Anatilimnocola floriformis: one gene and its partner. The protein of the gene in region 1 interacts with the protein of each later gene in a pairwise test. Links are inferred from orthologs where the notes say so. Each region holds a gene or a part of one and is shown in the gene's direction. Other genes may lie near its edges. The genes, in order: rplA and thrS.

Region 1 (11,261 bases):
CTCGTACAGCAACGGCACGTGGCTGGCGAACGGAGCGCCGGCGTGCTGCGTGATCACCGCTGCAAAGCTGTGCTCGGCAATGAATGCCGCAATCTGTTCCGAATCCGCGACTTGAAACGCACCAGGGACGTACATGAGGGCGATCGTCGTAAGAATCTTGAGAAGGTGAAGCGACTCGCTGTAGACACCCAGCGGTCGCTAAGGTTCACGGCTTCTCAATTGTGACCCGCGGCGCAACCCAGATGCCAGCGGGTAACAGCTCAACGATCAGAACAGGCCAAATTACTTGGCCGCTTCGTCGTGCGAATACGTCAGCAGGGCGTTTTCGATCCGAATCCGCCGCGGCTGGCCGTTTTCGATGACAAACAGCATGTCGAGGAAGTGCTGGAACCGCTTCGGCACCAAGTGATAGAAGTTGTGCTTGCCGTCGCGGCGGCATTCGATGATGCCGGCCACGCGCAGCAGTGCCAGGTGGTGGCTGACTGCCGGTTGGCTTTGCTGGAGCAGGTCGCACAGCGTGCGGACATTCAGCTCTTCCTGTTGCATGAGGAAGTACAGAATGCGAAGCCGCGTCTCGTCGGAAAGGAGCTTGAAGAGCTGTACCAGCTCCTTGCCCGTTTCGGCGGGGAGTCGCTCCAATGTGCGCGGATCCACCGTTTGTGGGCCCTCGTCTTCACGCGGTTCGTCGTTGTTAGAGTCGTTTAGCACGGCTTTCATCACGGTAGAAATCATATTTGCCTCTCTGCGAACCTTCGTAGCCAGCTGTGAAACCAGTCACGAAAAAAGGTTCAGGAATTCCGTTCCTTGCAACCTGTCCCTGCCGCGAACTCGGCTTGTTCAGTTCCTGCTCGCGGCCACGAAAAACTTTGTCCCGCGAAACCAGCACGAGCCGATCTGCAAAAAATGCAGGCCGAAGCGTTGCTAGTGCCGCCGGGTTCATGCGCTGCCCTTCACCCGGCCAGATGCAAACGACAAAACGCCGCTGCAACCGGAACGAGCTGATTTGGATCTTCGCAGCAATAGCCTGCGCCGGACCCATTACGTAGTTCAATGACGAGTTATGTGACGATACGTTCGACCGATATCGAACCGGCGGTGCCCGCGAAGGGGGCAATGGTTGATAAGGTAATGCCGGTTTTCAATCCTCAACCACCACATTCTAGCGAGTTGCGGAACTGGAAGGAAATAGCCGCCCTAGCAAAAAGGCAGAAATCGTAATAAACGGCGGGATTTTGGCGGTTTGGGGAGCTTTCGTTCGCTGCTGGCAGTGGCAGCAGTCAAGTGGCAACTACGAAAACGCCCCGCAGATCAGCAGGGTGATCGCAATGGCCATGCCGACAGCGATACCGAAGGCAATGTACTGCCAAGTGAGTGCGACCGTGGCGATCAACATTGCTGGTCCAGAGATTGCCGGCTGTTTTTCCTGTACCCAAGCGAATGGCCCGCATACCAGGGCGAGCATCGAACAGCCGGCTGCAGCGAGCATGAAGCACTTCAGCATGTGATCACGCTGGGCCTGCGATTCCTTGGCGACCGCGGCGGCTTCGATGGCTGCCGCTTCGGCTGTCGTCGGCTCGGCCGGCTTTGTTTTACCGCCAAAGTTCACCGCCAAGCCTTTGTAGCGAAGTGTCAAACCGCCCGTTGTTTCCGAGGGGGAGATCGGGGGCTGCAAGGCAGTTGGCTCGTTCACGACAAACGGCTGCGGCGGCCGATCGAAGGCAATTCCCGGAATCACGGCGAGACCCAAAGCGACGATAGCCATCACTAGGCAGAAGATGCCGAGCAGGTTCTGTCGGAACAGTGATTTTTCAGGGTGAGGCGGTTTCATACCGAATGATACCCGCCGGTTTGCGGAGGCGTTTCGTCGAACCAGGCGCATCCGACTGCCTGGGCCAAAAACCCTTTGCCAGATTTTTCGCCGCGGTTTACGATGAAAGAACCCGCCCGCCTCCCGCCTAGGCTGTTCGATCTGCTGCAGCCCTTTTGGACTTGTTCTGATGAGCCGATTCGCTCGTATTCTTTCGTTTGCCACGGCAATGCTTCCCGCCGTTGTTCTCGCCGCTCCGCCGCGCTCTGGCGAGGTGATCTACCAGGCCCAGTGCGCCAGTTGCCACGGTGCGAAGGGCGAGGGAGTTAAAACCGAGTACGCCCAGCCGCTGGTCGGCGATAAATCGCTTGTCGAACTGACCGATCTGATCGAAAAAACGATGCCCGAAGGCGAGCCAGAAGCAGTCAACGGCGAGGAAACGCAGAACGTCGCGAAGTTTGTCTACGATTCGTTCTATTCGCCCGTCGCGCAAGCTCGCAATCAATCGGCCCGGATCGAACTCTCGCGCTTGACCGTTCGCCAATATCAAAACAGCGTCGCCGACCTCATCGGCAGCTTTCGCCTGGCCCAGGCCTGGCCGGAACAGCGTGGTTTGCGTGGCGAATATTTCAAGACGCGTAGCCGCCGCAACAACGATCGTGTGATCGAGCGGACCGATCCGGTGGTGAATTTTGACTTCGGCGACAAAAGCCCAGACGCCGAAAAAATGCCCGAGCCGCAAGAGTTCTCGATCAAGTGGGAAGGCTCGCTCCTCGCCCCCGAAACCGGCAGCTACGACATCGTGGTCAAAACCGATCACGCCATGCAGCTGTGGGTGAATGACCTTCGCGAACCGCTGATCGATGCCAAGGTAAAGAGCGGCAACGATAACGAATATCGCGGCACGATCCGCCTGCTGGCTGGCCGCGTTTATCCACTGCGACTTGAGTTCATCAAAGCCAACCAAGGGGTTGATGACTCGAAAAAAGCCAAGGAAAAGCCGTCTAAACCCGCGATGATCGCCCTCGAGTGGCAGCCGCCGCAGCGGGCTCAGGAAGTGATTCCGGCCCGCAACCTCACGCCGAAAGTTTTCGCCACGCAATACATTCCGCAAACGCCTTTTCCGCCCGATGACCGCAGCATTGGTTACGAGCGCGGCACCTCGATCAGCAAGGCCTGGGATGCGGCCACCACCGACAGCGCGCTCGAAGCCGCGACCTACATCGTGAAGTATTTGCGCGACCTTTCCGGCGTCGACCTGAGCAAATCCGATCAGCGCGACAAGCTCCGCGCCTTCTGCCTGAAGTTCGCCGAACGGGCGTTTCGCCGGCCGCTCGATGAAGCCCAGCAGCAGCTCTACATCGATCAGCAGCTGAACGACGCCAGCGATTTGCAGCTCGGCTTGAAACGGTTTGTGCTCGTTGTGCTGAAGTCGCCGCGATTTCTCTATCAAGAAGTGGCTCACGCGCAGGAAATGCAAGCTCTCGATAGTTATGAAGTGGCCGCGCGACTTTCCTTCGCTCTGTGGGACAGCATTCCCGATGACACGCTGCTGCGAGAAGCCGCGGCGGGGAAGTTGCTGACGCGCGAGCAGGTGCAAAAACAAGTGCAGCGGATGATGCCCGATCCGCGGACGCACGCCAAGCTGCAGGCCTTTTTCATGCAGTGGTTGCGCGTCGATCAGGCCCCTGATCTGTCGAAGGACAGCGAGCTGTTTCCGAACTTCGATCAAGCCATCGCAACCGACCTCCGCTCGTCGCTCGAGATCATGCTCGATGACATCGTGTGGAGCGAGAAATCCGATTTTCGCCGGCTGCTGAACGAAGATTCGCTCTATCTCAACGGCCGTCTGGCGAAGCTCTATGGCGCCGATTTGCCCGCCGATGCCGGCTTCGAAAAAGTGGCCCTCAATCCCGAACAGCGGGCCGGCGTGATGTCGCATCCGTATCTGCTCGCCGGCTTTGCTTACACGGCCAACAGCAGCCCGATTCATCGCGGCGTGTTCATTTCACGCAGCCTGCTCGGCCGTTCGCTGCGACCACCACCGGAAGCCGTCGCGCCCCTCGCGCCCGATCTGCACGCCAGCCTGACCACGCGTGAACGCGTTGCCTTGCAGACCAAAGCCGAGGCCTGCAATAGCTGCCACAAAATGATCAATCCGCTGGGTTTTACGCTCGAAAACTTCGATGCCATCGGTCGTTTTCGGGCTGAGGAAAAAGGGAAGGCCGTCGACGCCACTGGTTCGTACCTGACTCGTGCTGGTCAGCAGCAGCAGTTCAAAAATGCCCGCGAATTGGCGGCTTTTTTGGCCACCAGCGATGAATCGCACTCGGCTTTTGTCGAGCAGTTGTTTCACTTTGTGGTGAAGCAGCCGTGGCGAGCTTACAGCCCGACGCTGCGGACCGACCTCACCAAGAAGTTCGTCGCCAACGAATTCCACATTCGCAATCTGCTGGCCGAGATCGTGACGACTGCAGCGTTGCACGGGGCGGGGAAGTAGTCCTACACGCATGAACTACCTGCGCGATATCACCCTCGTCTTTCTCTGCGGCGGCCTGGGGAGTTTTGCCCGCTATGGCTTGGGAATCTCAACGCAATATTTGCTGGGCAAGAGCTTTCCCTGGGGAACACTGACGGCCAATTTGATTGGCTGCTTGATCATCGGTTTCGTCGGCCAACGGGTCGCGCAGCTCGAACCGCCAGGCAACAACCCGGCGCTGGCTCACTTGCTGCGAGTCGCCGTGATGGTCGGTTTTCTCGGCGGTTTAACGACGTTTTCGGCCTTCGGCTGGGAGTCAGTCAGTCGTCTCGTCGACAAAAACAGCACGCAGCAGTTCATCGGCCTCGCCAACATCGGGGCGAATCTCGGTTTCGGCTTGCTGCTGGTGTGGGTAGGGATGCAGTTGGCGAAATTGATGTAGCCCGGCAGGATTTGGCGCTTGTGCCGAACTTTGCGAGCGGAGAACGTAGTCTTGCTGTTTTGGCTGTAACCTCGCCCGCAGGAATACCGCGGCGAAGGGGTCGAAATAGCCGATGGTACTTTTCTCAAACGCCCGAATCGTGAACCTTTTGCGGCTTTGCAGGCTCTTTTGTCAGGAGGGGTTGAATTCACCCCGAAGTCATCTTGCGTAACTCGGCTGGCTCACTATATTTACTGGTTTCGACTTTGAGTCAGGGTCCCGAGCTGAGGTTGTCTTGCCGTTGAGGCAGGGCATTTTCACCGATCAGGCCAGCGTAGCTCAATTGGCAGAGCAACGGTTTTGTAAACCGTAGGTTGTGGGTTCAAGTCCCTCCGCTGGCTCTGTTAATTCGTTCGCGCCAGCGTTGAACGGCCCTTTCCGCCGGTTTCACGGCTCGGATTCGAAAAAGCGGTTCGTGGTTGTGTTTCCGGGGAGTTACCCAAGCGGTCAAAGGGGACAGACTGTAAATCTGTTGGCTTCGGTCTTCGAAGGTTCGAATCCTTCACTCCCCACTTGCCTGCGGGCAGGTGGTTTGCGATAGGCGGTTAAGAAGAACGGAATCGAGTCGGTTGATGCGGGTGTAGCTCAATGGTAGAGCAACAGCCTTCCAAGCTGATGACGAGGGTTCGATTCCCTTCACCCGCTCTTTCGGATAGATGGATGGTTGGTTGATTTGGTTTGGATAAGCTGCTGTAGCTCAGTTGGTAGAGCACTTCCTTGGTAAGGAAGAGGTCTCGGGTTCAAGTCCCGACAGCAGCTCTAGTGATCGGACTCCTGGCGTCGCGAGTTTTGCGAGGAGTACCTCGTGGTTTCCTGTGGGGCATTGCCGTGCGTGTCGCGGAATGTGCCCCGTGGTGAAAACCCCGCGAAGTCCGTATCCTAATTGACAGCAATTCGGGTTTTAGGCATCGATTCACAAAGTAATGTAGGTGTAGAAAGCAATGGCCAAGGAAACTTTTCAGCGGACCAAGCCGCACTGCAACGTCGGCACGATCGGCCACATTGACCACGGCAAGACCACCACGACTGCGGCTCTCCTCTCGGTGTGCGCCGCGAAGGGTTTGGCTCAAAAGAAGGAGTATTCGGACATCGCCAAGGGTGGTACGGTTCGTGACTCTACGAAGACCGTGACCATCGCCGTGGCTCACGTCGAATACGAAACCGAAAAGCGCCACTACGCTCACATCGACTGCCCCGGCCACGCCGACTTTATCAAGAACATGATCACCGGCGCTGCCCAGATGGACGGCGCGATCCTGGTCGTGTCGGCTGCTGACGGCCCGATGCCGCAAACTCGCGAACACGTGCTGTTGGCCCGTCAGGTTGATGTGCCGGCTCTCGTCGTGTTCCTCAACAAGATCGACCTCGTCGATGATCCGGATCTTCTCGAGCTCGTCGAGATGGAAATTCGCGAGCTGCTCAATAAGAACGGCTTCCCTGGCGACGACATTCCGATCGTTCGTGGTTCGTCGCTGCCGGCTTACGAAAATCCGACCGATCCGAAGTCGCGTAAGTGCATCGAAGACCTGCTCGACGCGATCGACAGCTACATTCCCCAGCCGAAGCGCGAAGAAGACAAGCCGTTCCTCATGGCTGTCGAAGACGTGTTCTCGATCGAAGGTCGCGGTACTGTCGCCACCGGTCGTATCGAGCGCGGTATGGTCAAGGTCGGTGACGAAGTTCAGATCATTGGTCTGAGCAAGGAACCGCAGAAGACGATCGTTACGGGCGTCGAAATGTTCCGCAAGGAACTCGGCGAAGGTCGTGCAGGGGACAACGTCGGTTGCTTGCTCCGTGGTGTTCGCCGCGAAGATATCGAACGTGGCCAGGTGCTCGCGAAGATCAATTCGATCACGCCGCACACCAAGTTCGAAGCTGAAGTTTACTGCTTGTCGAAGGAAGAAGGCGGCCGTCACACGCCGTTCTTCAGCGGTTATCGCCCGCAATTTTACTTCCGTACTACGGACGTGACCGGCACCGCCGATCTGGTTGGCGCCGACATGTGCATGCCTGGCGACAACGTCAAGGTTGTGGTCACGCTGCACAAGCCCATCGCCATGGATGATGGTATCCGCTTCGCTATTCGCGAAGGTGGTAAGACCGTCGGTTCGGGCGTTGTGACCAAGGTTCTTGAGTAGTTATTCATCTGCGGGTCGCAATCGTCATTTTTGGGGTGTTGCGACTGCTGGCGGATAGTTAAGTTATGCGTTGACTGTGACAGCTGGCAAGTTCTAGCTGTCTACGCTGCCCGGGCCCTTCGCGGTCCGGGTATTTGCTTAGGGGTGTAGCTCAATTGGTAGAGCACTGGTCTCCAAAACCAGCGGTTGGGGGTTCGATTCCCTTCGCCCCTGCTGAAATGCACTGCGGCTAAGGCAAGGCTGCCGCGGCCAAATGATTGGATCAACAACCAATGTCAAAAGATAAAGCGCCGACGATGGGGAGTGTCTTCCTACAAGAATTAACGAGTGTTGCGCTGTACAAGCGTAGCCAGGGGCGGATGGCGCGGCAGATTACCTGCCTGGTGATCTGGCTCGTCCTGGCGATTGGCTGTTGGCGGATGTCGGCGGCGGTTCTCAATCGTATGGAAGCGCCGGTACGCTACGGTGTGCCTGCTGCAATTCTGGTCGTCGGCATGTGGATCGCTTATCGCTTGGTCAACTATCCGCCCTTTGCGGACTTTTTGATTGCGGTCGAAGCGGAAATGAACAAGGTCTCGTGGCCGACGTGGCGCGAGTTGTCGCGGAGCACGGTGGTTGTGATCGTTTTGATTGTGGGGCTCACGGCGGTGCTCTTCAGTCTCGACGCGATTTTCCAGTTCCTGTTGCAGACCTTAGGCGTAACCCCCAGGTAATTAAGAAGCAGTTGTTGCCCTGGCGTTGGCATTGAATACCGGTGAAGGCTTGAACATGTATCCCGACAGCCCCGAAAATCCCGAACCAGTTGCCCCGGAAGAAGCCGGTGCCGCCGCCGTCGGGCCCGGTACGTCTAGCGATCCGGTTCCGCCGGTCGAGCCCGTCGCGGCTACTGCCGATAATCCGGCTCCTGAATCTTCTCCTTCTCCGGAGGTTGCAGCCGCTGCCAGCCAGACTGGCGATGAGCCGGCTGCAGTTGTTGCCGAAGCCGAAGAGGAAGAAGTCGAAGACGAGCCCGAGGTCGAATATCCCGCGCAAGATCCGCTGGAGTTCATCGACGAATCGCAGGCCGACAATAACCTGCAGTTCGATTGGTACATTCTCAAAATTCAAGTCAACCGCGAAGACTCGATCCGCGATGCCTTGCTCCGCCGCATCAAAATGAACGGCGTAGAGCGGTACTTCAAGGAAGTCGTGGTTCCGACGGAAGACGTCGCTGAGTTCACCAAGACCGGCAAACGTCGTGTCGTGAAGAAGAAGCTCTATCCGGGCTACTTGCTCATCAACATGGCCGTCAATGACGAGTCGTGGTTTGCGATTCGCGAAACGGCGGGCATTGGTGACTTCACCGGTTCGGGCGGCAAGCCCACGCCGATGTTGACGCGCGATGTCGAGCAGATTCTGCGGAAGAGCAAGGTGCTCACCGACGAAGCCACGCCGGTCAAGTCGACCATTCCGTTCAAGAAGGGCGACAAGGTTCGAGTCAAGGAAGGCAATTTCCAGAACTTCGACGGCGAAGTTGGCGGTGTCGATCAAGCCAACGGGCGCGTCAAGGTTCTTATTCAGATTTTTGGGCGGACCACGGAAGTCGAGTTCCAGCACTGGCAGATTGAACTCGTGTAACGGTTGCTCCCTGGTCTTTTACCATCAATCCGATCTCCATCAAATTTCCATTTTGTTTCGTGAAGGCAGCAGGTCATGGCTAAGGTCAAGCAAGTCAAGGGTCAGGCGAAGTTTCAGGTGACGGGTGGCCAGGCGACTCCCGCGCCGCCAGTTGGTACCTCGCTCGGTAAGTTCGGTATCAATCTCGGGCAGTTCGTGTCGCAGTTCAACGAACGAACCCGCGAGTTCATGGGGATTCCGATTCCCGTGGTTGTGACCGTTTATGACGATCGCTCGTTCGAATTCATCACTAAGAGCCCGCCGGCCTCGGCCCTCCTGAAAATGGCTGCCGGTTGTGCCAAGGGCGCCGGCGTCCCGAACAAGGACAAAGTGGGCAAGGTGACGAAGAAGCAACTGCTGGAAATCGTCAAGAAGAAGGAAGACGTGCTGAATTCGACCGATCCAGAGCGTGCTGCTCGGATGATCGAAGGAACTGCCCGCAGCATGGGCATTGTGGTCGAAGGCTAGGGCCTTTGCAGTGTCTTGTGCCAGGCAACGAGTGCGGCTCGCGTCGCATTTCTGCTTTCGTCACTGGATTTTATCGTCGTAGGCCTTGCTCACTTTTTGACAGGCCGCTAGGATACTCGATTCCCCATAAGTCGCCTTTCTGCGAGGAGAGCCCGGGGCTCTCTGTTTCATGCCAAAGCAATCGAAGCGTTTTCGTGCCCTGCTCAAGGTCGCTCCGCCGACCAAGGATACTGTTTCCTTGGATAGGGCCGTCGAGCGTTTGAAGCAGTTTGGCAACACCAAATTCGACCAGGCGATCGAGATCCATATGCGTCTCGGCGTCGATCCCAAGCAGGCCGACCAGATCGTCCGCGGCAGCGTTGTGTTGCCGCACGGTATTGGCAAGGCTCAGCGGGTGCTGGTGTTTGCCAAGGGTGACTTGGCTGCCGCGGCGACTGCTGCTGGTGCTGATTTCGTTGGTCAAGAAGACTTGGCCACGAAGGTCAAGGATGGCTGGACGGATTTTGATGTCTGCATCGCCGCTCCGGACATGATGGGCCTGGTTGGTCCTCTCGGCCGCGTGCTCGGTCCGCGTGGCTTGATGCCGTCGCCTCGTGCTGGCACTGTCACGCCTGATGTGGCCAGGGTCGTCAAGGAATACAAGGCTGGTAAGGTTGAGTTCCGCAATGACAACGGCGGCATCGTGCATGCCATCGTCGGCAAGGCGAGCTTTGATGCTCCGAAGCTCAAAGAAAACATTGAAGCCTTCGTGCACTACGTAGTGGGTCTCAAGCCCAATTCGGTGAAGGGTGTGTACGTGAAGAGCGTTGCCCTGTGTGCCACGATGAGCCCTTCGGTTCGCATCGCAGTCTAATTTGTTGAGCAGTGCTGGTTTTTAGAAATTGAAGTGCTGGAATGAGCAAGACACTCAAGCGACTGATTACCGAAGAAATCAAGCAGCGGTTGTCCGGCGTCACTGACGCTGTTGTGGTCAATGTGATTGGCCTCGACTCGCTGAATACCTACAACCTGCGGCGCGACCTGCGTAAGAAGGGTTTGAGCCTGCTGGTTGTGAAGTCGAGCCTGGCTGCTCGTGCCACTGAAGGCACTTCCCTGGCTCCGGCTTTCGAAGGAAGCTCGGGCAGTGTCGCCGTTGTTTACGGCGGTGAGGATTTCATCTCTCTGGCTAAAGAGATGGTGGCGATACACAAGAAGCCGGAATATGAGAAGGTCGAGTCGCGCGGCGGCGTGATGGACGGCGAGAAGCTCTCGCCCGAGAAGCTCAAGGAAGTGGCGAAGTGGCCGAATCGCGTCGGTCAGATCAGCTTGCTGCTGGGGCAGATTTTGTCGCCCGGGGCGCAGCTGTTGTCGCAAATCAATGCCCCTGGTGGGGCGCTCCAGAGCCAGTTCAAGAAGCTGTCGGAAAAGGCAGCCGAAGGCAAAGATGGCGGCGAACCCGCTGCCAGCTAATTGGCTCGTTGTTTAATACAAAGTCGCCCACTGCGTTTGGTTGGGCGTTTGGCAATTCGTGGTTTTCAGCGGTGAAAGCGGCCGGTGCTTGTTGCATCAGCCGGCCGCAGGTTTTGAAAGGGTTCTGAGTCATGGCTGAAGTTGACATTAATGCATTGGGTGATCAGATCGCCAACCTCACGCTGAAGCAAGCGAAGGAATTGAGCGACTACATCAAGGAAACGTACAAGATCGAGCCAGCCGCTGGTGGCGGTGTGATGATGGCCGCTCCTGCCGGTGACGGTGGTGGCGCTGCCGCTCCTGCAGCTCAGACTGAGTTCGACGTCGTTCTGACCGCCGCTGGCGACAAGAAGCTGGAAGTCGTGAAGGTGGTCAAGGCCATCACCGGCGTTTCGCTGATGGACGCCAAGAAGCTGGTCGACGCCCCGCCGGCGAAGATCAAGGAAAAGGCTTCGAAGGCTGACGCCGACAAGGCCAAGGCTGAACTCGAAGCAGCTGGTGCCACGGTCGAGCTGAAGTAGTTCGGCTTGGGTGAGCTCAAGTAGTTCGCCAGCTTGACTTTTCGTCGAGCAGCATTTGGCAAAAAAGCGGGGGCCCCCACTGGCCCCCGGATTGTTTTACGCGTACGCTTAACCAGAGCGGATGTTGTTTCTTTATCTGTTGCTTCTAAACCTCGGCGCCGCAGGTGGTTTTTTGCTATCGCGGCTCAGGCAGGCAGAGTTGATTAGAACCCCGGACCCATCCAGCGGTTTTTCGCTACTGGACAGGAGCGGGGTTGTATTG
Region 2 (16,587 bases), 3.3 Mb from region 1 along the record:
GGCACAAAGCCGCTCGCGATACCAGGTACCGTTTGCGAACCACTATCCTCACTTACTTCCGGCGGCGTACCAACGACAAACGTCGGCGCGATGTTGGCTTCGGCGACATCGGTTACTTGAATCGTAAAGGCCTTTTCTACGAACAGACCGCCGGCGTCAGTCGCGCGCGCAGTGATACTGTAGGAAGACTGCGTTTCATAATCGAGCAGCACACCACTGGCGAGCACGATATTCGCGCCCACCACGACGAACCGTCCCCCGGCGTCATTCACCAGGCTGTAGGTCAGCGTATCGGCAGCATTTGGATCAGTCGCTGAAAGTGTGCCGGCTACGGCGCTCGCGACGTTCTCGGCAACCGAGCCACCGGTCATCGTCAGATTTACCGGGTAATCGTTTTCTTCATAACCGGGCGTGCCATTGGTCAGATAGCTGGCTCGCCAGTTCGAGCCCAAGTTGTAATTGCCGGTTACGCTGCGAACCGTCAACGAAGGGCCATTGCCATCGGGCGATGTCACCCACGGCGGAGTCGATGCCGGATCGTCATCGAAAGTGAAGTCCTGGATGGTTGCGCCAGCAGCATCGACCAATCGAAGTTGCTCGCCGCCGTTATCGAGGCTGCCGGTATACACGCCAGCGACCAAGACGCCCGTACCATAACGGGCTTCGAACGACAGCCGGTCCTTGATCACGACCACGTGCTGTCCCGGCGCGAGGAACGTCACATCACCGCCGGTGAAGTTGAACGTGATGCCGGCGTTAAATTGCACGCCCGTGAGATCGATCGTCGAAGAGCCGATATTCCGCAACTCGACGAACTCGAAGTTTTGTTTATCGTTGAGCGGCGCGGTCGTCGCGCCCGGAAACGCCGCCGGATTGTAGTGCACCTCGGTAACGGCCAGGTTTCCGGCAGCCGCTTTGGTGGCCGTGCTGAAAGTGGCGTCGGTCAGGGCAGACCATACTCCGCCGCTCAGCACGCGGGCGTTGATGGTCGCCGAGGTGTTCAATGGCAGGCCTGGATTGGTTTGCACGCGCGCAATCAGGCTAGCATCGAACGAAACATCACTGCTATTGGCGACCGATTGATGAACTTCCACGGCAATCACATTCGTGCCAGCATGCAGCAGAGCGGGATTGAGATCCACTTCATAAAAGGTCTGCTCGTCGGTGCCACCAACGTTGCTGCTGGCTAGCGTCGAATTCAGAATCGCCCCGCTCGGCATGTTGCTGCGGGTCGCTTCCACACCATTGATATAGACCACAGCGCCATCATCGCGCTTCAATCGCAACTTCAGGCCAGTCAGATTACTGACGCTGGCCACCGTGAAGCTTTTGCGGAAGTAAGTTGTGATGTATCGCGCATTCACGTCCGGGCCGTAGCTCACCACGGTTGCTTCGTCGCCGTCGCCGTAGCCCAACTCCGCATTACCAGCCGACCACGCGGTGTCGTTGAAACTCTCGGCCCGCCACCCGGTTCCGAGATCGGTTCCCTTGTCGGAATATTTCCACTGCGAATTGGTTGCGACCAGCGTCGAATCGGTACCACTAGGATCGTAAGCGACTGCGGCAGGATTGAGCGCGCCGCCAACGAGCCGAGGATCGCTGCCGTTGGTGGTGTAATAAACTGTCCCCGCAGCTGCCGCCATGCGCAGCACGCTACCTGGCAAAATCTCTCCCGAGCTGCGCGGAACGCCGTTGATCAAAAACGAAGCAGCGCCGACCGTAGGGAACAAACTGTTCGGCGTGATGGCTTGAAATTGGGAGATTAAAACCGGATTGCGATTGGCGACAAACCCTGCCATGGTCGCCACGGCAGACAGCCAATCGGTCTTGCCGAGCGGACTCGTCTGCCGCTTGGCATCGCCCCAGCGCGCACTCTCGGCCACGATGGCGGGATCGAGCAGCGCGACGTCTTTTTGAAATCTCGCTCCGGCGACCTCCGTCGACATCGGCCCGCCGTTAAAAAAGTTTTCCTGCACCAGATCGGCGAAGCGGATCCGATATTCCGCATTGGCCATCAGCTGCTGATGCAAAAACTGCGGATTGAACCGATCGAAATTTTGTCCCGCGGTGAAAGGACCGTTGCGGTTTTCATTCACATTGTGCAGCGTGTGTTCGGCATCGTGCTGAATGAACTTGAAGCCCTCGCGCCCCGTCCGATCGCGAATCGCAAAGTAATTATTGATGCCGTTATTGCCGAGGAACGCCGAGATCGGCGCATCGAGATTGCCGCCGTGCAAGATGCCGAACATGTAGACAACGAGATTGTCGACATCGAGCAGCACGTCTTCGCTGGGGATTGATGGATCATCAACGCCGAGTGCGTTCTTGCCTTGGATGTGGTAGTAGTTCGCGTTGTTCGCCAGGTCTTGCGTCGTTACGAACTGCCACAGGCGCTGATACGCATCGAAGTTGCCGTCGGTCGCGCTGTTGGTGTAAACACCCGCTTCAGGTTTGATGACGTCATAGTCTTCGGCCGAGCCGCCGAAATAAGTGGCGGCAAACTCTGCTTCGGGGCGCTCCTCGATCTGATAGATGCCCCAGTATTGACCATCGATATAGAGATGCACCCACCGGCTGTGCGTGCCAGGCTCTCCCATATCGAGTTGCGATTGCCGGGCGAAACCATCTTGAATCATGGTGTTGCTGGCGTCGCCGGCAAAGCTCCAGGAATAATTCTGCGCGGTGCGCAAATCGAACTTCTTGAACGAATCGGCAGCGTCGGGGCCGAACAGCGGATACTCGAGCGAAGAATCGCCATACTCACCGCGCATGAAGACGCGGAACGCATGCTTGGGGTTGTCGTTGCTGCGGCTATAACCGCCGCGAATGCGCAAGCCGGCGTTGACTTGAAAACCCGCCGAGCCGTCGGGATTGAGCATTTCGATCGAGGCGGGGCGCTCCCAATCGCGGCCATCCTGACTGGCGTTGGCATAGATGCCGGTCGACGCATTGAACAGATTCGACAAATCGGTCGTGATCGAAATGCTCGACAGCGACAGCAATGCCGACTTCACCGCCGCAGCGCCGGCCTGATTGACAATGGTTTGATCCATGCCGTAATCCACGACATTGCCGCCCCAAGTCGTGGGCCAGCCTGCCGGCGCGGCGCCGACATCGGGATAGACTCCGCCGGCCACATCGTCGCTCGGCGATTGACGAATCACGTCGTCGAGAAAAATGTACGAGCGCGTGATCGTCGGCAGCGAGAGGTAGTCGGTTCGAAATGCTCCCGCGCGCAGCGTCGTCGTTGCCGAGATGGAAACGGGGGTGTTGTAAATCAAACCATTCGTAGCCGTCGGCGTGCTGCCGTCGATCGTGTAGCGAATCGTCGCTCCCGCCGAAGGAGTTGAGAGCGTAACCGAGATGGGGCTGTTGTAAAAACCGGCCGCCACATTGGCGCTAACGCGATCGATCACGCCCAAGGCTGGATCGACATTGAATGTGCCCGGTGTTGAAGTGTGGAAGTACCGGAGTTGCTCGGGATGCGCCGCCGAGGCGATGAGTCGCGGCAGAACCAAAAAGCTATCGTCGCCGGCGGACGAATTCAGCCCCTGAATGGCCAGCACGTTATTGCCGACCTGCAAGTTGCTCAAGAACGGCGTCAGATTAATGCTCTCTGCCGTCGTCGCGTCGGCGAGCGAACGATCGACCGTGGCTGCTGAGTTGAAAGCGAGCGACGTCGGTGCATTTCGCCGGGCAACTTCCACCCCATTGAGATACGCCACAAAGCCATCGTCGTATTGCATGCTCAGCTGCAACGAATCGTAGGTCGACGGATTCGTCACCGTGAATGGAATTCGCACATAGGCCGACGCGTTCACATTCTGCATGGCAGCGCGCACGTCGGTTCCGACGGCTACGCCGGTGCCAACGCCAATCGGCGCATAAGTCGTCAAACCGCCGTTGGCCGTGTCGCCGATCAAGTCGAAGGCAGTCGCATTCCAGCTCGATAAGCTTCCCGGCGCAGCGAACAATTCAAAGCTCGCGCCGCCGGCGCGCTCATACATCATTGCCGAAATGTTCCAATCGCCGGCCGTTGGAATGTTGAACGTGGCGAGCGTATCCGATGCTCCGCGCGTGGCAAAGTATTCCGACGAAAACGTCACGCCGTTGCGCTCAAGCTTCAATTCAAAACCGTCGTCGCTGTTGACGGCAAACGTCCAATTCCCCGCAGTCGGAATCTTTACGACGCCATTCGCCTGCACGACAAAGTCGTTGATGTCATCGCCGATGGCTTGATTGGGAAACGCCGAATCACTTCCATAGTGCCCGCCGCCGCCGGTTCCCATGTAATTGACCACCGCCGCCGTCGTATTCAACGTCAGCGAACGCATCGAGGGCGTGGTGATTACATTGCGCGCGACGCCTAGATCACTCACTTCCACGTTTGCGCGGGCATAGACAATGTTGAAGCCCGGATGGACCACGCCATAACCCACGCCGGTCGTCCCCGTCGTCCAGCCGGTGGCATCGAATCCCGTCGTTGTCCAAGTGTTGCCCAGTGAACCGTTGGTCGGAATGCGCACCTGAGTCGCAGCGCCCGACTGAATCAGCTCAGCCGTATCAAACGCAATGCCGTAGGAAACATTGTCGATCTGCGGCGGATAGGTCGGCGTGTACTCGCTGACAACAACACCGCCGGCATTCACTAGCGCCAAGTAATCGCCGCCAGCCGACAGCTTGAAATTGGTGTGCAGTTCGGGACCTGTCGTGCGATCTTTGTCCGAGGCGAACACCGTCAAGAAAGCGTTCGGCCCGATCGTGACCGCGGGAAACACCCACTCGTTCAAATCGCCCGGATCATCGGTCAGCGACCAACCTTGCAAGTTAATCGGAGCGGCGGTGGGGTTATAGATTTCGATCCAATCGCTCTCATCTCCATCGGCGTCCTTCAGGCCGCTGCTGTTGGCGGCCATCACCTCACTGATGATCGGCAGACTGGCCATCACCTGACGTGGCTCCAATTGTTCGAGCCAGGCGCGTCGTCGCGACTTGTTGCCGAGATGGCGACCAAAGACACGACGCCACAAACGATCGCGACGCGATCCCCGTTTCATAATTCCGCCTTTTATGAAGATTTGGCGAAGAATTTCGCCAGCGGGGGGCATTCTGTCCTCCCGAATAGGCAGAGTCAATACACTTTGATCGGCTGGTCGCCGGACTTACCGCTGCGGCTCTGGTCCGGCTAGGCCCACGCTTCTTAGTGGTTTTTTAACGACGGTCGCAGTATGAAACCGCCGGGCTGGCAATTAAGCTGCTGGAACCGCGCATATCCGCAGCTGCTTCCAGTTGAGGCAGCATCCCCGCTCCCTTCCCCTGCCAATCGGAGTTTTGCTCACCGATGTCGTTGTCTTTAAATGGTCTTTGGAATCGTCTCACTGCATCCTCACGCCGGCAACGCCCCGCGGTAAAGAAGCAAACGCGCCGCTCGTTTTTGGAGTCGCTCGAAAAGCGCGAGGTGCTGACGATCGTCACCATTCCCGGCGGCGGCGGTTCGAGCTGGAGCTTTTCGGACGATGTCACGACGACCAACGGTCTCCCCACGGGCGGCAGTTCTAGCATCGGCGTGCCCGGCGATGGTGCTTCGATCGAAGACGCGACCATCGGCGTCCAAAATGACGCCTTCGATTTTGCAGCCAAGGTCTGGGTGAATGACTCAGTCGTCGGCGGCTCGCTCACGGACAACGCGCCGAACATCAACTTTGCCCCGTCGGTGAAATCGGTACTGAACGTCAATTACAGCTATTACCTGGCAGCCGATAGCGCCACGTTGCGCGCGCTGCTGACCTTGAGCAATCCCACGGCGAGCGACATCACGGTTCCGGTCGATTACGCGGGCAACTTTGGTTCCGATGCTTCGACGACCGTCGCCGCGACCAGCAGTGGCGACACGACGTTTGCTGCCAACGATCGTTGGCTGGTGACCGACGACGGCAATTCCATTGATCCGGCGAACACAACCGTCTTGGCAGGTCCCTTCTCGCCGGACGTCCTACCCTCCACTGTGTCGCCAGTGGTATTCAGCGCCAACGTCGACAGTGGGCAGGGAGTGCTCGCTCGCTACAGCGTGACTGTCCCCGCGGGCCAAAGTCGCTCGCTGATGTTCTTTCAGAAAATCAACACCACCTCCGCCTTAGCAACGAGCGAAGCGCCGACGTTCTTCAACACGAATCCAGCGCAAGATAGCGATCTGGTCGCCGGACTCTCTGCAGCTCAGTTGGCGAGAATCGTCAACTGGGATTTTGGTGGCCTCATCGTTGCTCCGACCGCTGACGCGGGCAAACTCTATTCGGTGAACGAAGGTGGCAGCGTGATTCTATCGGCGGCCAATTCGGACGATGCCGATGGAAACATCACGGCCTACGAGTGGGATCTCGATAACAACGGCAGTTACGAAACGAGCGGCGTATCGCCGACGTTCTCAGCCGCGGGCATCGATGGTCCGACCACGCGCACGGTCGGTTTGCGCGTGACCAGCGATGACGGCGAATTTGCCTTTGATACGGCGACCATTCATATCAACAACGTCGCTCCCACCTTGCTGATGAGTTTGAGCAATGGCGGGGTCGTGAATGAAAACAGCACTCTGACGCTGACCGGAACCGTGACCGATCCAGCGTCAGCCGACACCTTCACCTTGAAATTGAACTGGGGCGACTCACTCTCGCCGAACAATACGCAGACCTTCAGCCTGGGCACTGCGGCCCTCACCGTGGCCGAGAATGGCATCAATTGGAATCCAGCCACCCGCGTCTTCTCGCTGCCACATCAGTACCTGGACGACAATCCCAGCGACACCAGCAACGATTTTTATCCGGTGTCGGCCACACTGACCGATGACGACAGCCTGCCGCGCGTGCTGTTTGTTTCCGACTCTTTCACCGACCTGACGATTCCCGCGGCACTCGGCGCGGCTTACGACGTCACGGTGGTGGCCAACGACTTCGCCAATGGCAACGCAGCCCTGTTGGCCGATCTGTCGGGTTACGCTGCCGTGGTGTGGAGTTCGACGGGGGGTGGCTTTGGCGACATCGCACCGGCTGCGGTCATCGCGAATTTGACGACGTACGTCACTGCCGGCGGCAAGGTCTTTGTCACGGGTTATGATTCGGCCGGTTCTCCAGTTGATTCCAACCTGGCTGCGTTTGTCGGCGGGGCAGGTGTCGTGGACACGGACGCCGTCCCCGACGCAATCATCGATCTGGCCAGCAGCCTGACAACAGGCGTGGTGGATATTCGCAACGTCGTTCCCGTCAATTCGTATGTCGACCTGGATGCGATTACCGACCTGGATGCAGATACCATCGGCGTCGTTTCTTCTGCCGAAGGTTTTCAATGGACGCTGCGCACGTTGGGCACTGGCGAAATTGCCTACGTCAGCAATGGCGCGTTCTTGGGCGACACATTCGACAACTGGCTCGTCACCGCCCCCATCGGTAACTCAACCTACAACGCCGCGGTACGCAATTTTGTGTTCGCTGCGGTAGCCAACGCACCACCGGCTGTGCCGGAAACGCTCACCGTCAACGTGAAGAACGTGAAGCCCGTCGCGGCCGATCAGACAGTGACCACCGCCGAAGACGCCGCCAGCGCGCCGATCAATGTACTGACGGGGCTGACCGACGCCGGCACGCTCGATACGCACACTGCCGTTGCCGTGGATGCTTTCACGCCCGCGGGAGCCTTCTATTCGCTCGCCGCCGATGGCACGTTTGTCTACGATCCCTCCGGCGCGTTCAATTCGCTTTCGGCAGGCGCTACGGCGACCGAAACCATCTCGTTCACGATTGTCGACGACGACGGCGGCACGGCGACCGGTTCGATCGTCGTCACCATCACGGGCGATAACGACGCGCCGTTCGCTCAAAGCATGGTCTACTCGACCGCGGAAGACACGCCGCTGGTGGTGCCAGCGCCGGGCGCGCTGACAAACGCCAGCGACAACGACACGGGCGACGTGTTGACCGCGATACTGGTCGAGGCGCCCGAACATGCCGCTTCGTTCGCGCTCAATCCCGATGGCTCGTTCCATTACACGCCGACTGCCGATTACAACGGCACGGACAGCTTCACCTACAAGGCCAACGACGGCTTGGCCGATTCGAACACCGTCACGATCGTTCTCAATACGACTCCGGTCGCGGATTACGACTTCGGCGATGCGCCGGCCTCTTACGGCGTGGCCCAGCATTCGGAAGGTTTGAACTACATCGGTGGCGATTTCCAAACCGGGCCGCTGCTCGGCACGCGCGATTTTGAAACCGCGAATCAGGCCTCGGCCAATGCCAACGGCGATGATCTGGCCGGCAGCGATGACGAAGGAGGAATCACCTTCGGTTCGGCAACGCTAGTCCCTGGCGTGGTCAGCACGGTCACGGCCAACGCGAGCGCTCCGGGCAAGCTCGATGCCTGGATCGATTTCAATCGCAACGGAGTGTTCGATGCCGCAGAAAAGATTGCCAGCGGTTTAGACGTTGTTGCGGGCGCCAATGTCGTGACCTTCACCGTGCCGAGCACTGCCGTCGTCGGCGGCAGCTTTGCCCGCTTCCGCATCAGCACCAGCGGCAGCGCGCTGCCCACCGGCCTGGCCGATGACGGCGAAGTGGAAGATTACGCAGTGACGATCGCCGCCGCCCCTTCAGTGGCCGACGGCACCTCGCAACTCGTGGGACGTACGCTCGTCATCAACGGCACGAACTCGTACGACGCCATCTTGGTTCGCCAAACGAGCTCGAATCCGCTAACCGGCCGCGTGATTGTGATCATCGCCCCCTACGGCAGATCGGCCATCTATCCGTTGTCGTCCTTCGATGACATCGTCATCCACGGTTTCGCCGGCAGCGACGCGATCACGGTCTTTCAGCCCCTCAGCAAGCCGACTGCGATTTATGGCGATGCCGGGAACGACGTGATCTTCGGCGGCAGCGGCAATGATTACCTCGACGGCGGCGCTGGCATCGATACGATTTACGGCGGCGCCGGCAACGACATTCTGTATGGCGGAACGGGAGCCGACACCGACGTCCTGTCGGGAGATGCAGGCCGCGATTTGATCCTGGGTGGTGGCGGCTTTGACAACATCAACGCCGGCACGGATGACGATATCGTGATCGGCGGCAGTCTGACGAACATGACCCGCGCGAACCTGCAAAACATTCTCGCGCTCTGGACCGCCAACACGCCGTTTGCCACGCGGATTACCTCGCTGAACGGCTTGATCAACAACACGACCGTGGTCGACGACGGCATCTTCGACTATGTGTTCGGTTCGACGGGCCGCGATTGGCTCGTCGACTACAGCCTGCGCGATCTCTTCCTGGATTACTCCGCGAACGCGCTGACCGGGGATAAGAAGAACTAGGCGGTTCTTTGGCGACATCGGTAGCCACTGCAATCCGGTCAGATTGCAGGGGCTCGCTCCAACTGCAGGTCGCCGCAGTCCGCGAGGAAGCGAACTTTATCGATCAGCTGGCAGCGACAGCAGAGCTTCGTTGCAGCTGCCGATACGCTTTGCCCCAGCGGCAAACTCGAATTGAGGACGATCCGTATGCGCCGGCGGTAGTAGTTACACGTAGTTGGCGCTGATGATTGCAACGAATCTCGGATGCTGACTGCGCTGGAATCGCCCCCACTCACACCAGTTGGCGCAACTGCGGCAACAGAATTTCTCGCCGCGGGAAGCGACTGTGCGTGATATCGCAGCTTGGCTAGCAATGCTGCGGTTTCGCGCGGGGATTTTCGATGGAGCTTGCAGGAGTTGTTCCGCGCGAAAATGGATTTCGCGCTTCTCAGGACCACTCCCATGCTCGAAAAGGATGCTCCAATGCGGACCAATGGATTGGTCGGCAACGCCGGCCTGGCGTTGCTGTTGTGCTTACTGAGTTCGGCCGCCGCTCAAGATGTGCCGCCGGTGCCTGAGCCTGCGACCGATTACACCTCTGGCGCATTCGAAGTGGCTGCAGAAGGTTGCGACGAGTGCTGCCTTTGCTGCCAGGTGCCGCATTGGTTCGGCGGCGTGGAAGCGACCTTCCTGAAGCTCATCGTCGACAACGATGCATTGATCACCTTGTCGCTCGACGAAGCCGGGACGCCGGGGACGGATGCTTCGTTTCGAACCGGCCAGGGCATCAGTACATTTACCACGGCGCCGCGCATCTTCTTGGGGCGAAAATTTGGCGACAATTGGGGTGTGCAGGCCCGCTATTTCGAGATGAACGAGCAACTCGAACGTCGCCCCACCACGACCCCAGGGATCGTGGAACAGGCGAACTTTGGGACCTATCGCGAGGTCGATCGCGCGGGACTGTATGCGCTCGACCTGGAAGTGCTGCGGACGTTTCGGCCAGGTTTGTGGACCGTCGACGGCACACTTGGTGCTCGCCATGCGGAGTTGAGTGGCGCAGCCGATTTGAGCGTGTACGGTGTGTTCACGACAGGCAACTTCGTCAACCTGCAGTACGGAAACTTCTTTAAGTTTGATGGCACGGGTGTGACCGGCAGTTTAACGGGCAAGCGGGCCATTCCCTGGCAGTATGCCAATTTGTATTTGGGGGCGCGAGCTTCATCTCTGTGGGGCAGAAGCGACAGCCGGGCGTACGCCGCTGGCACGGTGGCCTCCAGTCCATCTGCGCCACTCGTTGGGGCCGCCACGGTGTCGAGAAACGATGCGCTTGCCACGATGACGATTGGTGAAATTCAAGTCGGCATCGAGTGGGACATTCCGCTGCAGAATCTGCCGTTTAATTTCTTCTTCAAAGCGGGGCTGGAGTACCAGCATTGGCAAGTCGACGCGCCACCGACCGGCGGCGCTGGCTTTGGCGGAACGATCGGGACTCTGACCACCAACAGTTTTTCCTCCGCCGCCAGCGGCCCGCCAGCCAACCGACTGAACCCCGACGCGCAACTTTACGGCTTGGTGCTGTCGATGGGGCTGACATGGTAGCGAGTTGTAGTAGGTGATCTACGTCGCGTTAGCGAACAACAGTCGCCCTCGTGAATACACTCTGGCGTATTGCGAGAATCAGGTTGCGATTGGCGCTTGGAAAGAATTGGAGCAAAGGGAAGTTTCGCCCCGTGACCATGACCCGCGAATCCCGCGCACCCCTTATCGTGGCCATCGTGCTATTGCTTCTGCCGGTCTTGTATGTGGGGAGTTATTTCGCACTGGTGGTGCGGAAGCCGCACTTTATTCCCAATCCAGATGGCAATTGGATCTGCAGCCTGGATGGCTATCCGACGATCTCCGGACAAGTCGATCACTACCGAATTTTTGCCAACCACTGCAGCACGCTGTATTGGCCGCTGGAAGAATTCGATCGAAAGCTCTGGCCAGATGCGTGGGAAGTTCGAATGCCCGACCGGGAGAGCGTTACCGGTGTAAGTGAACGACCGGAAGCATTAACGCCATGACCCGCGAATCGCGCACACCGTTGATCGTCGCCATCGTGCTGCTGCTCCTGCCGGTGCTGAACGTGGGGAGTTATTTCGCCCTGGTGGTGCCGCAAGGATTTGTCCGACCATATCCGGCGGGGAAAATAGGACAGCAGTTCTCCGAACAGTATCGCTATGGTGACATGCTGTCAGAGCGTTTTTTCTGGCCCCTGGAATCAATTGACCGGAAGCTTCGGCCAGGAGCTTGGAAGGACTCTGGAAGTTTTCGAGAACTCCGAGCCAGTTACCGACAATCGCGAACAGCTTCCCCTTAGGCACAGCCTGTGCCAATCGAAAACAGCACCACTTAGTCGCCCATAATCGACTTGACGGATGGTGGTCAGATGTATACATTTGGTCGTCCGAAAACACCCGCAAGCGTCAACTGAGTCTCGGTTGTCGCTTGTTGGCTATTTCTTGGGGCCACTGCGGAACGGTGGGGCGTTGTGAAGATGTTGTAAAACGGCAGAAACTGTTGTGCGGTTTTCGGGGGTGTTTTACCTAAGAGGTTGGCTGGAGAGCGCTTGCGGCGAATCAAGATTCGAAACAACTGTTGTGAGAATAGTTGTGCGGAATCGGTGGCGAATCGGGAGGTGAGCGTGAATGGGAACCGAGGAACTCACACGCTCGCCGGACGTTTGGGCCGTTATTGAGCCGCGACGAGGTGTTATAAAAGGTTATACTCCACAGATGCTGTTTTGTCGCAAGTGTTTTCTGGTAAGGCATTTGTGTCAATTCGAAAATAACATGACCTGTTATATAACCATCACTGCGAATGGGGGTTTTCTCGAGTGGTGATTCAGAACGAGCGAGCGATTGTTGGCGGCGAACCTCGCATGCCCAGATCGCGTCCTTTCCGCTAGAGTACGCGTAGGCCGAGGCCGGAGCGGGCACACCCTTTGTAGCGGCGTGCGACGGCAGCGGTTCCTCTTCAGGAAATTGAGCGCACGATGCTTCAAGTTCATTTGCCCGACGGCAGCGTTAAGGAATTCTCTTCTCCCACCACTCCTCGCGGCATCGCCGAGACGATCGGTGCCCGCCTGGCCAAGGCTACCCTGGCCGCCGAGGTCGACGGCAAGGTAGTCGGCGCCGACTACGCGTTGCCCGCCGAGGGCTCCGTCAAGTTAAAGCTCCTCACGCGGAAGGATCCCGAGGCCCTCGCCGTGATGCGGCACTCTTGTGCCCACATCATGGCCCGCGCGGTGATGCGGATTAAGAAAGGCGTGCAGCTGGCGTTTGGTCCGACCGTCGAAGGTGGTTTCTATTACGACTTTCAACTTCCCACGCCGCTGACCGATGATGATTTTCCCGCCATCGAAGCGGAGATGAAAAAGATCATCGCCCTCGATGAAGCCTTCGAGCGTATCGAAGTGCCGCGGGCCAAAGCCCTCGACATCGTGCAAGGGCTCGACCAGAAGTACAAGGTCGAACACATCGAAACCGGCCTGGCGACTCATCCGGAGTTGTCGTTCTATCGCCAAGGCGAGTTCATCGATCTCTGCCGCGGCCCGCACGTGCCGACCGCCGGCGCGATCGGCGCCTACAAGCTGTTGTCGCTGGCCGGCGCTTATTGGAAAGGTGATTCCGATAACGCGCAGCTGCAGCGGTTGTATGCCACCGCGTTCTTCACTCAGGAAGAGCTCGACGAGCATCTGAAGAAGATCGAAGAAGCCAAGCGTCGCGATCATCGCGTGCTCGGCAAGCAGTTGCAGCTGTTCACGCTCAGCAACGATGTCGGTCCGGGCTTGTGCCTGTGGCTGCCGAAGGGAGCGATGATTCGCTCGCAGCTCGAGGAGTTCATCAAGCAGGAGCTGACTCAGCGGGCTTATCTGCCGGTTTACACGCCGCACATCGGCCGGATTCAGATGTATCAGACCAGCGGCCACTTTCCGTATTACATGGAAAGCCAGTTCCCGCCGTTCTACTTCGATCCCTTTATGCAGAGCGTGCAACAGCTGTTTGCCCTGCAATTTCAAGGGAAGTTTACCGATGCGAAGTTCATCGGCCATTTCGAAGAGGCCGTGAAGAACAACCTCGACGGCTTGGTGCCGATGTCGTTCGGTGGTTTCGGAAAAGCGACGACCGATACCGACAAAATGCAGGTGATCAAGGATTGGTTCAACGAGCAGGAAGCGTATTTGCTCAAGCCGATGAACTGCCCGCATCACATTCAGATCTACAAGGCGCAGAAGCGGAGCTACAAAGAGCTGCCGCTGCGACTGGCTGAGTTCGGCTCGGTGTATCGCTTTGAAAAGACCGGTCAGCTGAACGGCATGACGCGCGTCCGCGGGTTCACGCAGGACGACGCGCATCTCTTCTGCATGGAAGACCAGGTGCCGGCGGAGTTCGAGGGCTGCATCGCGATGACGCAGTTCGTGCTGAAGTCGCTGGGGCTCGATAACTATCGCGTACGGCTCGGCTTTCGCGATCCGAAGAGCGACAAGTACGTCGGCAGCGAGCAGGTTTGGACGCGTGCGCAGAACGCGCTTGAAGACGTCTGCACTCGCCTCGGCATTGCCTACACGGCGGAGCCCGGCGAAGCGGCGTTTTATGGCCCGAAGGCGGACTTCGTCGTGACCGATTGCATCGGCCGCGAATGGCAGCTCGGCACCGTGCAGCTCGACTACAACCTGCCCGCGCGGTTCGGTCTGGAATACACGGCCAACGACAACAAGGCGCATCAGCCGGTGATGATTCACCGCGCGCCGCTGGGTTCGATGGAACGCTTCATCGGTGTGCTCATCGAACACTTTGCCGGCGCGTTCCCGCTGTGGCTTGCTCCCGAACAAGTTCGCGTGATTACCGTCAGCGAAAAGAGCGAAGACTACGGCCGCGACATCGAACGGAAACTGCGGATGCAGGGCCTGCGCGTTACCGGCGATTTCCGCCCGGAAAAACTCGGCGCGAAGATCCGCGATGGTCAGCTGGAACTGATTCCCTACATGCTGGTCGTCGGCCCGCGCGATGCCGAGCAAGGAACCGTTTCGCTCCGCGATCGCCTCGAAGGTGATCTCGGCGCGATGTCGCTCGATGCGGCGATCACTCGGTTGCAGGAAGAAATCCGCGAACGCCGCGTGCGGAAGACGTTCAGCGGCAGCGCTGGGCTCGTCGAGAAGGCAGGGGCCAACGAGTATTAATAGGTAACTGGATTCGTAGGGTGGGTCGAGCGGTACTCCGCGAGGCCCACCGAATGCCGCGTCACACTTGGTGGGCCTCGGGAGTACCCTCGACCCACCCTACACGCGGCAAGAAATGAACAAGGGACGCAAATTTGCGTCCCTTGTGTGTGTTTTTCGACTCGCAGTCGCGAACTTACTCGCGGGGGCGGATCGCGCCGGTCAAACCGCTGTAGTCGCAGCGATCGCTGTCGTGCCACAGGGGCAAGCCGAGTTCGATGCGGCGGCGGAGGATTTCGATCTTCTCTTCCGATCCAGCGGGGGCATCTGTCGAGGAGAAGGTGTCCGGAGCTTCGGGATAGAAATCTTCGTCGTGGCCGTACTTGAGAATGGCTTCGAAAACGTTGCGAACTTTGTCCATGGCTTTCTCCTTCAGATATTCGGGCAGTAACACAGCAGCCAGGACTCGTGTGAAATCGACTGGCTGAGAAATAGGCGGTTGCTTGAGCTAGTCAACCATCCGTGGCCGAAGGTGACCGGCCGCTGGTGGCCGATCGTCTGAAAGCAATTCCTTTGCTGACGGACGCATTATCAGGAGCGACAGGGGCTGCGTCAAGATTTTTGCGGTTTTTACGAAGAGTTTTCCGCCACTAGCCCTCACGACAGATTGTCTTGAGCGGTATCACTCGCAGGGTTTATCTGGCTTAACAATTTCCATAAGTCCATATCCGGCAATCACTAATGCGTGGCGTAAACGCGCATTGTTCCGTTTGCAGGGCAACATTACGAAATGGTCAATAAGGCGTCTTAGGGGAATCTAATGTCCGCTAATGCCAACATAACGGATTTGGGGACCACACCACCCCTTGACGGCATTTTTGCAAATCCTTCATACAGGGACCGAGGTGGTGTGGTGCAGGTTCGCGAATCTGCCAAACTTGCCCGGATCGCCATAAGCGAACTGGACACTTGGGAGGATGGTAAAAACGATGCCTTGGACACAGAAGAATATTACTTTGCCGGCCGTTCGCCGTGGATTCCATCTCGTTACGGACAAAGTACTTGCGGCAATTCCTGAGGTCCGCAACGTGAAAGCCGGCTTGCTGCACGTCTTCATCCAGCACACGTCGGCGTCGCTCACGATCAACGAGAACGCCGATCGGGATGTACGGCATGACCTGGAACGGGTCTTTTCCACGATTGCCCCCGAAGACTTCCCCTATGTGCACACCATGGAAGGGCCCGACGACATGCCAGCCCATGTGAAGGCCGCGCTCCTCGGCAGCAGCGTGAGCATTCCGGTGAAGGATGGTCGGCTGCTGCTTGGCACGTGGCAGGGAATCTATCTGTGCGAGCATCGCGACGTCGGCGGGCCGCGGTCCCTGGTCCTCACGCTAATGGGAGAGTAGCGTCGCCGTGCCGGTCCGCTGCAGCGTGGCCAGTTCGTCGGCCCACCACTCCAGCACATTCAGAACAGCCGCATTCGAATCAGCGGCCGATGTTGCCTCCAGGCAAAGCTCCACGCCGCGGCTCCCCATCTCGGCTGGATCGAGCCAGGCCCGCGAAGCGGCCGTCGGTTGCGCGAGGCCGCTGCCGATGAGCATGAGCTGCCGAAAATACGAACTGCTGAAACCAAACGCATCGCGCAGCCGCAGCTTCTTGGCCGCCGATTCCTTGCCGGCCGCATCGACGTAGGTTTGCACCAGTTTCATGAGAACTGCAGGTTGCAGCGGCGACTGAGCCAGCGATTGCAGCAACTCCGCACGGAACTCACTCAGTTCGCTTTCCAGCAAGCGAACCGCCGCCGAGACACTTCCCTCAGCAAGGGCAGCTGCTTGGTGGGCCGCGTTGCGGTCGGCAGTGAGCTGTTGTTCGACGAGGATCTCTGCCACATCATTGGTATCGAGCGGCTGAAACCGCACGACTTGGCAGCGGGAGCGAATCGTCGGCAATTGTCGTTGTTCGCTGGTACCCAGCAGAATGAGCACCGACCGCGGCGGCGGCTCTTCGAGCGTCTTCAGCAGGCAGTTGGCCGCTTCGT

The links.
Region 2: the proteins of rplA (region 1) and thrS interact in binary tests that used the Escherichia coli proteins (3 or more experiments, as listed by UniProt). The link is inferred for Anatilimnocola floriformis from one-to-one orthologs.

Annotation. Positions count from the first base shown.
Region 1 is NZ_JAMLFW010000001.1:5,714,326-5,725,586, reverse strand. Bases 8,148-11,040 are described here. They hold rplA (50S ribosomal protein L1), read left to right. Parts: upstream 8,148-9,198; coding sequence 9,199-9,882; downstream 9,883-11,040. Other genes in these bases: rplL (50S ribosomal protein L7/L12), read left to right, coding at 10,610-10,999; rplJ (50S ribosomal protein L10), read left to right, coding at 9,924-10,478; rplK (50S ribosomal protein L11), read left to right, coding at 8,598-9,029; nusG (transcription termination/antitermination protein NusG), read left to right, coding at 8,148-8,522. Also shown: M9Q49_RS22765 (FMN-binding negative transcriptional regulator), read right to left, coding at 1-135; M9Q49_RS22760 (ArsR/SmtB family transcription factor), read right to left, coding at 283-708; M9Q49_RS22755 (hypothetical protein), read right to left, coding at 692-1,039; M9Q49_RS22750 (hypothetical protein), read right to left, coding at 1,289-1,828; M9Q49_RS22745 (DUF1592 domain-containing protein), read left to right, coding at 1,998-4,307; M9Q49_RS22740 (fluoride efflux transporter FluC), read left to right, coding at 4,318-4,728; tuf (elongation factor Tu), read left to right, coding at 5,709-6,905; preprotein translocase subunit SecE, read left to right, coding at 7,178-7,618; more of nusG, read left to right, coding at 7,644-8,147. UniProt on the Escherichia coli protein: One of the primary rRNA binding proteins, it binds very close to the 3'-end of the 23S rRNA. Forms part of the L1 stalk. It is often not seen in high-resolution crystal structures, but can be seen in cryo_EM and 3D reconstruction models.
Region 2 is NZ_JAMLFW010000001.1:2,437,445-2,454,031, forward strand. Bases 12,028-14,973 are described here. They hold thrS (threonine--tRNA ligase), read left to right. Parts: upstream 12,028-12,380; coding sequence 12,381-14,567; downstream 14,568-14,973. Other genes in these bases: M9Q49_RS09500 (hypothetical protein), read right to left, coding at 14,743-14,967. Also shown: M9Q49_RS09465 (lamin tail domain-containing protein), read right to left, coding at 1-5,057; M9Q49_RS35720 (beta strand repeat-containing protein), read left to right, coding at 5,342-9,361; M9Q49_RS09480 (hypothetical protein), read left to right, coding at 9,803-10,942; M9Q49_RS09485 (hypothetical protein), read left to right, coding at 11,074-11,409; M9Q49_RS09490 (hypothetical protein), read left to right, coding at 11,406-11,705; M9Q49_RS09505 (secondary thiamine-phosphate synthase enzyme YjbQ), read left to right, coding at 15,536-15,955; M9Q49_RS09510 (DNA polymerase III subunit), read right to left, coding at 15,941-16,587. UniProt on the Escherichia coli protein: Catalyzes the attachment of threonine to tRNA(Thr) in a two-step reaction: L-threonine is first activated by ATP to form Thr-AMP and then transferred to the acceptor end of tRNA(Thr). The rate-limiting step is amino acid activation in the presence of tRNA.